One region of the Lentzea sp. NPDC036949 genome, then DNA from elsewhere that is predicted to be linked to it. Evidence: riboswitches for the same ligand, from Rfam matches in the RefSeq annotation. Region 1 holds a riboswitch; each other region holds the start of a gene.
What was found. A riboswitch is a leader RNA that binds a small molecule or an ion and turns the genes downstream of it on or off. The one in region 1 is predicted to bind glycine.
Positions count from the first base shown of each region.

Region 2: it holds a riboswitch for glycine, as region 1 does, so the genes downstream of both, gcvP (aminomethyl-transferring glycine dehydrogenase) here and gcvT (glycine cleavage system aminomethyltransferase GcvT) in region 1, are expected to answer to the same signal.
Region 3: it holds a riboswitch for glycine, as region 1 does, so the genes downstream of both, gcvH (glycine cleavage system protein GcvH) here and gcvT (glycine cleavage system aminomethyltransferase GcvT) in region 1, are expected to answer to the same signal.

Region 1 is NZ_JBVJRA010000003.1:514,692-517,957, forward strand. Features, by position in the region: gene ACZ7CD_RS11910 (helix-turn-helix transcriptional regulator) at 105-596, shown strand; gene ACZ7CD_RS11915 (hypothetical protein) at 726-1,109, shown strand; gene ACZ7CD_RS11920 (DUF3817 domain-containing protein) at 1,124-1,426, shown strand; glycine riboswitch at 1,472-1,562, shown strand; glycine riboswitch at 1,564-1,651, shown strand; gene gcvT (glycine cleavage system aminomethyltransferase GcvT) at 1,751-2,845, shown strand; gene glyA (serine hydroxymethyltransferase) at 2,859-3,266, shown strand, end outside.
Region 2 is NZ_JBVJRA010000007.1:94,046-97,311, forward strand. Features, by position in the region: gene ACZ7CD_RS20760 (bifunctional nuclease family protein) at 202-675, shown strand; gene ACZ7CD_RS20765 (MerR family transcriptional regulator) at 982-1,548, shown strand; glycine riboswitch at 1,647-1,742, shown strand; gene gcvP (aminomethyl-transferring glycine dehydrogenase) at 1,893-3,266, shown strand, end outside.
Region 3 is NZ_JBVJRA010000008.1:176,925-180,190, reverse strand. Features, by position in the region: gene ACZ7CD_RS23625 (L-serine ammonia-lyase) at 1-1,278, opposite strand, end outside; gene gcvH (glycine cleavage system protein GcvH) at 1,310-1,690, opposite strand; glycine riboswitch at 1,752-1,844, opposite strand; gene ald (alanine dehydrogenase) at 2,066-3,178, shown strand; gene ACZ7CD_RS23610 (TetR/AcrR family transcriptional regulator C-terminal domain-containing protein) at 3,258-3,266, opposite strand, start outside.

The sequences.
Region 1 (3,266 bases):
CGCACTGGTAACGGGTGTTCTGGCGATTCAGGGTCTGGCGATTGTCAGACCTACCGAATACCTTCCGCTGCAATGGCCGATCCCCGACCGACGAGGAGGCATGGATGGTCGAGGACTCCGGGGTCCACGAGCTGTTGCAGCAGTGGGCGGCTGAACGGTCTGACGACGCAGAGATGCAGGAGGTGAACCGGATCAAGAACGCGTGGCTCGCGGAGGCTCCCCCCTCGGCGCCCGGCATCCCCGTGCAGCGGGGAGGCAGGAGTGGGCCGCGTGGCTTGGTCAAGGTCGACTCGGCGGATCCGGCCTACGTGGCCGCGATGCGCAAGCGGGCGCCGGAGGCACCCGAGGCACTGCTCGCCGCCGCGGCGAGCTACTGGCAGCTGGTGGGCGACGTCGCCGAGGCCGAGCAGTGGTGGGACGCGGGCATCAGCCCGCTGGACCAGCGCGCGCTCGACTACCGCGCCGCCGGCCTCACGCCTGCCGACCTCGGAAGGCGCCTGGGACCGATGACGGTTCTCCAGCACCTCCGCCGCGGTTCGGCCGCGGCCTGGTGCGTTGCTCGTCTGCAGAGGCAGCGCCGGGACGGCGTGGCGTAGGAGAAGCGGGCTGTCGAGGCATCGGCAGCCCCGAAGTTCACTCGCAAACGGGCACGCGCGCTCCCGTGGCGCGCTACCCCTCACGGGTGGCCTCCTGACAGGAGGCCCCACCCCAGTAGTGTGGAGGTCGTGCGCGGCCTCCTTACTCCCCAGCGTGTGCTGATCGCGCTCGCCTGTCTGGCGGCGCTGGTCCTCTGCTGCGGGCTCGCGTGGTGGCAGTGGCAGCGCTTCGAGTCCGCGAGCGGCACGTTCCAGAACCTCGGGTACGTGCTCCAGTGGCCGCTCTTCGGCCTCTTCCCCCTCTTCATGGTGTGGCGGTTCCGCCGTCTCGCGCGCCAGCGCCGTGACGAGGCTCTCTCCGCACCGGAGCCGGTTGCACCCCCCGTCGCACCGGTGACTACCGTTGACGCCGTCAAACCCGCGCCTGTCGAGCACTTCGACGACGAAGAAGACGCGGAGCTCGCGGCCTACAACCGCATGCTCGCGGACCTCAACGCGCGGGACGGTCGTTGAGCGAAGGCGGGCAGATGAAGGGTGCGTTGACCCGGTTCCGGGTCATGGCTTACGTGGTCGGTGTCTTCCTGCTGCTGCTGGTCGTGGCGATGGTGCTGAAGTACGCCGCCGGCATGGACCAGGCGATGAAGGTCGTCGGCCCGATCCACGGGTTCCTCTACGCCATCTACCTGGTGCTTTCGGTCGACCTGGCGCTGAAGCTGCGCTGGTCCATCAAGGGCACCGCGCTCGTGCTGGTCGCGGGGACGATCCCGTTCCTGTCGTTCTGGGCGGAGCGCAAGGTGGTGGAGAAGACTGCTCAGGGCGTGCCGCTGTGACGTTCGGCCTGCTAGCGTCTGGGGCAACCAACTGAACACGGCCGTCGATGTCGCGCGGGAGAGCTCCCTTCAGCGGGAGCGCCGAAGGAGCAACTCCTCCCCGGAATCTCTCAGGCACAGATACCGCACGACGAAGGCAACTCTGGAAAGCAGGCTCATCAGGAGCCTCGCCCACGGTGCAAGTCGCTCCGGCGACGAAGCTCTCAGGCTCATGACAGAGGGGGAGGCTCGCTCTGGTGAGGAGTCTCCGGTGGACCGTGTCATTCTTCTGTTGCCTCAGCCGGCCTGGCCCGGCTCTTCGGCGCACCCTGGAGGAGCGTTCTGATGTCCCGCCTCACGCCACTGAACGCTGAGCACGAGTCGCTCGGCGCGATGTTCACCGACTTCGCGGGCTGGAAGATGCCGCTGCGCTACTCCAGCGAGCTGGCCGAGCACCACGCCGTGCGCACCACCGCCGGCCTGTTCGACCTCACGCACATGGGTGAGATCGTGCTGACCGGGCCGCAGGCCGGTGCCGCACTCGACTACGCGCTGGTCGGCCACATCTCCGCGCTCGCGGTCGGCAAGGCCCGCTACACGATGATCACCCAGGCCGACGGCGGCGTGGTCGACGACCTGATCGTCTACCGGCTGGGCGACGAGGAGTTCATGGTCGTCGCCAACGCCTCGAACGCCGCCGTGGTCGCCGAGGCGCTCGTCGAGCGGGCCGCCGGGTTCGACACCGTCGTCACGGACAGGTCCACGGACTACGCGTTGATCGCGATCCAGGGCCCGAAGTCGGTGGAGGTCCTGGCCGGGCTGACCGACACCGACCTGTCGACGGTGAAGTACTACGCCTCCTACCCCTCGAAGGTGGCCGGGGTGGACGCGCTGCTCGCGCGCACCGGCTACACCGGCGAGGAGGGCTTCGAGCTGTTCGTCGCGCCCGACGACGCCGCCGCAGTGTGGACGGCGCTGCTGGAGGCCGGGCAGCCGCACGAGCTCAAGCCGTGCGGTCTCGGCTGCCGCGACACGTTGCGCCTGGAAGCCGGAATGCCGTTGTACGGCAACGAGCTGACCACCTCGCTCACCCCGTACCACGCGGGTCTCGGCCGGGTCGTGAAGCTCGACAAGCCGGGCGACTTCGTCGGCCGCGAGGCGCTGACCGAGGTGTCCGAGTCCGATGTGGACTCCGTGCTGGTCGGCCTGAAGACCCCCGAGCGCCGCGCGCCCCGCCACGGTTACGCCGTGCTGAACGGCGACGAGGTCGTCGGCGAGGTGACCTCGGGCGCGCTGTCGCCGACCCTGGGCTACTCGGTGGCGATGGCCTACGTGAACCGGGCGAGCTCCGCGCCCGGCACCCCTCTGCTGGTGGACGTCCGCGGCAAGAAGCAGCCGGTCGAGGTCGTCGCACTTCCGTTCTACAAGCGCGCCAAGTAGGGAGATCCTCCAGATGTCCGACCAGTTCAACGCCTCCCTCGCGGAGTACGACCCCGAGGTCGCGCAGGCCGTTGCGGCCGAGCTGGCGCGCCAGCAGGGCACCCTCGAGATGATCGCCTCGGAGAACTTCACGCCGGTCTCGGTGCTGCAGGCCCAGGGTTCGGTGCTGACCAACAAGTACGCGGAGGGCTACCCCGGCCGCCGCTACTACGGTGGCTGCGAGCACGTCGACGTCGTCGAGCGCCTCGCCATCGAGCGCATCAAGTCGCTCTTCGGCGCCGGTTTCGCCAACGTCCAGCCGCACTCCGGCGCCCAGGCCAACGCCGCCGCGATGTTCGCGCTGCTGCAGCCCGGCGACACGATCCTCGGCCTGGACCTCGCGCACGGCGGTCACCTGACCCACGGCATGCGCATCAACTTC
Region 2 (3,266 bases), on a different contig from region 1:
TTCCGGGAATCGGCCGGCCTCTTCCGCTCGTTGTACCCGGTGCGGGGAAGAGCGGGTTCGAGCGGCCATCGTCTTGATCACGTTCTGCCCGCAACGATTGAGCACACGGCCCGCTTGGCGGGTAGCGTCGAACGCGTGTGCCGGGGGATGCTCGGAGACGTTCCGGGTACTCCCCAACGAGTCAGAGGGAGGCGAGACCCGATGAGCGAGATGCGTGTCGTGGGCGTCCGGGTGGAGCTGCCCCAGAACCAGCCGATCCTCCTGCTGCGCGAAACCGAGGGTGAGCGGTACCTGCCGATCTGGATCGGCTCGGTCGAGGCCACCGCGATCGCGCTGGAGCAGCAGGGTGTGCGACCGGCCCGCCCGCTCACCCACGACCTGCTCAAGGACGTCATCGGGGCGCTGGGCCGCAACCTCGAACAGGTGCGGATCACCGACCTGCAGGAGGGCACGTTCTTCGCCGAGCTCGTGTTCGACGGCGACGTGCGCGTGTCCGCCCGCCCGTCCGACTCGGTGGCCCTCGCACTGCGCGTCGGCGTGCCGATCCACGCGGAGGAGTCCGTGCTGGCGGAGGCCGGTCTGATCATCCCGGACGAGCAGGAGGACGAGGTCGAGAAGTTCCGCGAGTTCCTCGACTCCGTGTCCCCCGAGGACTTCCGGGGCGCCGACACCTGAGTTCCCCCGACTGTCGCTGACCGTCTTGTTCGGACCCGGCGCCGATCGGTGGGGTGTCCCTCGATCGGACTACTTTCCGCACATCATGGCCGCTAAACAATCACTAAACGTCACCTGAACGTCCTAGTTCGGGTGACGGTGCGGACCCCCGCCTCAGGTTGGGGGCCAACACTCCCCGCGCGTCGCGTTGACCTGCCCTCGGAGCGGTCTTACCGTCGAACTCGAGTGGACGTCGCCGGTCTGCGCGAGTGGACCAGGCGGCTTGACGGCCCCGACTTTCGTGGCCGTTGGCGAGGGGAGGCAGGCGTGGTCGAGGAAGCGCCCTTGCGGGCCGAATCCGGGCAGCAGGGTGAGCTGTTCCCGGACTCCTCGCTGCCGGACGAACTCGTCGGCTACCGGGGACCCGCGGCGTGCCAGATCGCCGGGATCACCTACCGGCAGCTCGACTACTGGGCCAGGACCGGCCTGGTCGCGCCGACGGTGCGGATGGCGCACGGCTCCGGCAGCCAGCGGCTCTACTCCTTCAAGGACATCCTCGTCCTGAAGGTCGTGAAGCGGCTGCTGGACACCGGGGTCTCGCTGCAGAACATCAGGGTCGCCGTCGACCACCTGCGCCGCCGCGGCGTGCAGGACCTGGCGCGGATCACGCTCTTCTCCGACGGCACGACCGTCTACGAGTGCACCTCCCCCGAGGAGGTCGTCGACCTGCTCCAGGGCGGGCAGGGCGTGTTCGGCATCGCGGTGAGCGGTGCGATGCGGGAGATCAGCGGGACCATCCACGAGTTCCCGGCCGAACGTGCGGACGGCGTGGAGATCGCGCCGATGACCGAGGACGAGCTGACCCGCCGCCGCCGGGAGCGCGCCACCGGCTGACCCGCTGTCGCCGGCTCAGCCGGTCCCGTCGCTGAGACGTAGGTCGCGTCGGTGGGGACTGGCGGGCCTGCCTGCGGGTACTCTTCACGGGTAGTCGCTGAACTCAGGCGGGAGAGACCGGGTGCTGCACCCGGCGCCGAAGGAGCAAGTTCCTCCCCGGGAACCTCTCAGGCACCCAGGACCGCGTGAGCGAGACGCCTCTGGAAAGCGGATCTCTCGAGATCCCGCCGACGGTGAAAGCCCGCTCTCGTGGCGGGTGAACCTCTCAGGCGCCCGATGCCGGGTACGGACAGAGCGGGGAGGGCACCAGGACACGTGTGCCCGCAGCCCCCCGGAGGCGTTAGATGACGCAGGACCGCATTCCGCTCGCCGCTCTCGAGCACGGCACCCCGTTCGCGGACCGGCACGTCGGCCCGCGCCCCGCCGAGCTCGCCCGCATCCTCGACGTGATCGGTGTCGGATCGCTGGAGGAGCTGGCGCAGCACGCGGTGCCCTCGTCCATCCACGAGCGCGACCTGGTGCTGGACCTGCCGGCGCCCGCCACGGAGACCGAGGCGCTGGCCGAGCTGCGCGCGCTCGCCTCCCAGAACCGGCCGATGACCCAGATGATCGGCCTGGGCTACTACGACACCGTGACGCCGGGCGTGATCCTGCGCAACGTCCTGGAGTCGCCCGCCTGGTACACCGCGTACACGCCGTACCAGCCGGAGATCTCGCAGGGCCGCCTGGAGGCGCTGCTGAACTTCCAGACGATGGTCGGCGACCTGACCGGCCTGCCGATGGCCAACGCGTCCATGCTGGACGAGTCGACCGCCGCCGCCGAGGCCATGACCCTGGTGCGCCGCGCGGGCAGGGCGAAGTCGAACAAGTTCGTCGTGGACGCCGACACGCTGCCGCAGACGCTGGCCGTGATCGAGACCCGCGCCGAGCCGCTGGGCATCGAGGTCGTCGTCGCCGACCTGTCGCAGGGCATCGAGGGCCTGGGCCTGGGCGGTGACTTCTTCGGCGTGCTGCTGTCCTACCCCGGTGCGTCCGGTGTGGTCCGCGACCAGGCCGCGCTGGTGGAGGAGATCCACGCCGCCGGCGCGCAGGCCGTCGTCGTCGCCGACCTGCTGGCGCTGACGCTGCTGCGCCCGCCCGGTGAGATCGGCGCGGACGTCGTCGTCGGCACCACCCAGCGCTTCGGCGTGCCGATCGGCTTCGGCGGCCCGCACGCCGGCTACATGGCCGTCCGCTCCGGCTTGGAGCGCCAGCTGCCCGGCCGCCTCGTCGGCGTCTCCGTCGACGCTGACGGCTCGCTGGCCTACCGCCTGGCGCTGCAGACCCGCGAGCAGCACATCCGCCGCGAGAAGGCGACCTCGAACATCTGCACCGCGCAGGTGCTGCTCGCCGTGATCGCGTCGATGTACGCGGTCTACCACGGCCCCGAGGGCCTGCGCGCCATCGCGACCCGTGTGCACCGCCTGGCCACCGTCCTCGCGACGGGCCTGTGCGAGGCCGGTCTCGACGTCGTGCACGGCGAGTTCTTCGACACCGTGCAGGTGCGCGTCGAGGGCCGTGCCGCCGAGGTCGTCGCCAAGGCCCGCGAGCTCGGCATCAACCTGCGCCTCGTGGACGCCGACGTCGTGGCGGTCGCTTGCGACGAGAAGACCACGCGCGCGCACGTCGTCGCCGTGTGGGAGGCGTTCGGCGTGACCGGGTCCGATGTGGACGCGATC
Region 3 (3,266 bases), on a different contig from region 1:
CTTGATGACCTTGTCCAGCGACACGAAGTGCGAGCCGTCGCCGCGCAACGCCATGCGCACCGCGGTGATCGCCTTGACGGACGCGACGGCGTTGCGTTCGATGCACGGGATCTGCACCAGGCCGCCGATCGGGTCGCAGGTGAGGCCGAGGTTGTGCTCCATGGCGATCTCGGCGGCGTTCTCGACCTGCTCCGGGGTGCCGCCGAGGACCTCGGCGAGACCACCGGCGGCCATCGAGCACGCGGAGCCGACCTCGCCCTGGCAGCCGACCTCGGCGCCGGAGATCGAGGCGTTCTCCTTGAACAGCACGCCGATGGCGCCCGCGGTGAGCAGGAACCTCACCACGCCGTCGTCGTTCGCACCGGGCACGAACCTGGTGTAGTAGTGCAGGACCGCGGGCACGATGCCGGCCGCGCCGTTCGTCGGTGCGGTGACGACCCGGCCGCCTGCCGCGTTCTCCTCGTTGACGGCCAGCGCGAAGAGCGTGACCCAGTCCATGACGCGCAGCGGGTCGGTGACGAAGTGCTCGCCCTCCAGCCGTTTGCGCATCTCGGCGGCGCGGCGGCGGACCTTGAGACCGCCGGGCAGGATGCCCTGCTCGGTGCAGCCGCGTTCGACGCACTCCTGCATCACGTGCCAGATGTGCAGGAGCCCGGCCCGCACCTCCTCCTCCGAGCGCCACGACAGCTCGTTGGCCATCATGATCTCGCTGATCGACAGGCCGGTCTCTCGGCAGCGCGCGAGCAGCTCGTCGCCGGTCAGGAACGGGTGCGGCAGCGGGGTCGAGTCGGGTTTGATGCGGTCGCTGCCGGACGCGTTCTCGTCGACGACGAAGCCGCCGCCGATCGAGTAGTAGACGGCGTGCTCGACCGGCTCGTCACCGCGGAACGCCTCGAAGCTCATGCCGTTGGGGTGCAACGGGAGCGACTTGCGGCGGTGCATGACGAGGTCGCGGTCGTGCGCGAAGCCGATCTCGTGCGTGCCGCCGAGCCGCAGCCGTCCACTCGCGACGATCTCCTCGACGCGGTGGGCGGCGGCCGCGGGGTCCACCTCCTCCGGGAGGTTGCCCTCCAGGCCGAGGAACACGGCCTTGGGGCTGCCGTGGCCGTGCCCGGTGGCGCCGAGCGAGCCGAACAGCTCGACGTGCACGCGGTCCACTTCGGACGCGCGGGCACCGAGCTTCTCGACGAACATGGCGGCGGCGCGCATCGGGCCGACGGTGTGCGAGCTGGACGGCCCGATGCCGACGGAGAACAGGTCGAAAACGCTGATCGCCACTGATCAGTCCTTCGTGGTGGGTGCGAGCGGGTCAGTCCGAGGTGAGCTCGGCGTACTTGGCCGCGGTGAGCAGGTCCTCCGCGGAGTCCACGCGCACCTTGAACAGCCAGCCGGCGCCGTACGGGTCGGTGTTGATGATCGCCGGGTCGTCGACGACGGCGGTGTTGACCTCGAGGACCTCGCCGGTGACCGGGGAGAACAGGTCGCTGACGGACTTGGTGGACTCCAGCTCGCCGCAGACCTGGTTGGAGACGACCTCGGCCCCGACCTCGGGGAGCTGGACGAAGACGATGTCACCCAGCGCGTCCGCGGCGTACTCGGTGATCCCGCAGGTCAACGGGTCCTGGGTGCCCGGCGTCCAGTCGACCCACTCGTGTTCGGCGGTGTAGAGCAGGTTCTCGGGGAACTCCACGGCGACTCCTCTGGCAGATGACGGGCAGGAAACGTGCGCCCCCTCCGCCGTGCAGAGTTGCCTACCCCGAGTGGTCTTGCTGCCTGAGAGTGTGCGGGAGCTTGCCCCTTCGGCGCCCCGACCAGCTCGTCGAGGTCTCTCCCACCCGGGTTCTGGTGCCCGTCAGGGGCACCGCGGCCGTTATTCAGTTCCGGTGGGAACGCTATGTGGGCCCGCCACCGGGTGTCAACGCGGGACCGGTACAGGCGTGGCGCAGGTCGCTTTGTCCCAGCAGCACAACCGGCCTGGTCCCGAACAGTGCAACCCGCACAGTGACATGACCTCCCGGCTGCCCCACATTGTGAGATAGCAGCCAGCCGAAACGGAGGAGTCATCGTGCGGATCGCCGTTCCTCGCGAGATCAAGAACCACGAGTACCGCGTCGCCCTCACGCCGGCCGGGGCCCACGAGCTGACCAGCCGGGGCCACGACGTGTACGTCGAGCAGGGCGCCGGTCTGGGCTCCGCGATCACCGACGAGGAGTACCTCGCCGCGGGTGCGAAGGTCCTCCCGACCGCCGACGACGTCTGGGCCGAGGGCGACCTGGTCCTCAAGGTCAAGGAGCCGATCGCGGAGGAGTACCCCCGCCTGCGCTCCGGCCAGACCCTCTTCACCTACCTGCACCTCGCCGCCGACAAGCCGCTGACCGAGGCCCTGCTGGCCTCCGGCACCACGGCCATCGCCTACGAAACGGTGCAGCTGCCGAACCGCTCGCTGCCGCTGCTCGCCCCGATGTCCGAGGTCGCGGGCCGCCTCGCCCCGCAGGTGGGCGCGTTCAGCCTGATGAAGCCCTCCGGTGGCCGCGGCGTGCTGCCCGGCGGCGTCCCCGGTGTCGCCCCTGCCCGCGTTGTCGTGATCGGCGGCGGTGTGGCCGGTGTCAACGCCGCCACCATCGCCGTCGGCATGGGCGCCGACGTGCAGATCCTCGACACCAACGTCGACCGCCTGCGCCAGATCGACGCCCAGTTCCAGGGCCGCCTGCGCACGCTCGCGTCCAACTCGTTCGCGATCGAGCAGGCCGTCCGCGAGGCCGACCTGGTCATCGGCGCCGTCCTGGTGCCGGGTGCCGCGGCCCCGAAGCTCGTCTCGAACGCGCTGGTCGCGGAGATGAAGCCGGGTTCGGTGCTCGTCGACATCGCCATCGACCAGGGCGGCTGCTTCGAGGACTCGCGCGCCACCACGCACGCCGAGCCGACCTACGAGGTCCACAACTCGGTGTTCTACTGCGTCGCCAACATGCCCGGCGCCGTCCCCCGCACCTCCACCTACGCGCTCACCAACGTGACGCTGCCCTACGCGGTCGCGCTGGCCGGCAAGGGCTGGGAGAAGGCGCTGAAGGACGACCGTTCGCTCGCCCTGGGCCTCAACGCGCACGCCGGTCAGCTGACCAACGGCCCGGTGGCCGAGGCGACCGGCCTGGTGCACACGCCGCTGGAGTCCGTGGTCTGAGAGCCAGTCGGATGGAGGAGCCCCCGCACGCGGAGCACGCTGCGGGGGTTTCGCCTTTCACGGGCGCGCCTCCTCGCGGTCACCGCAG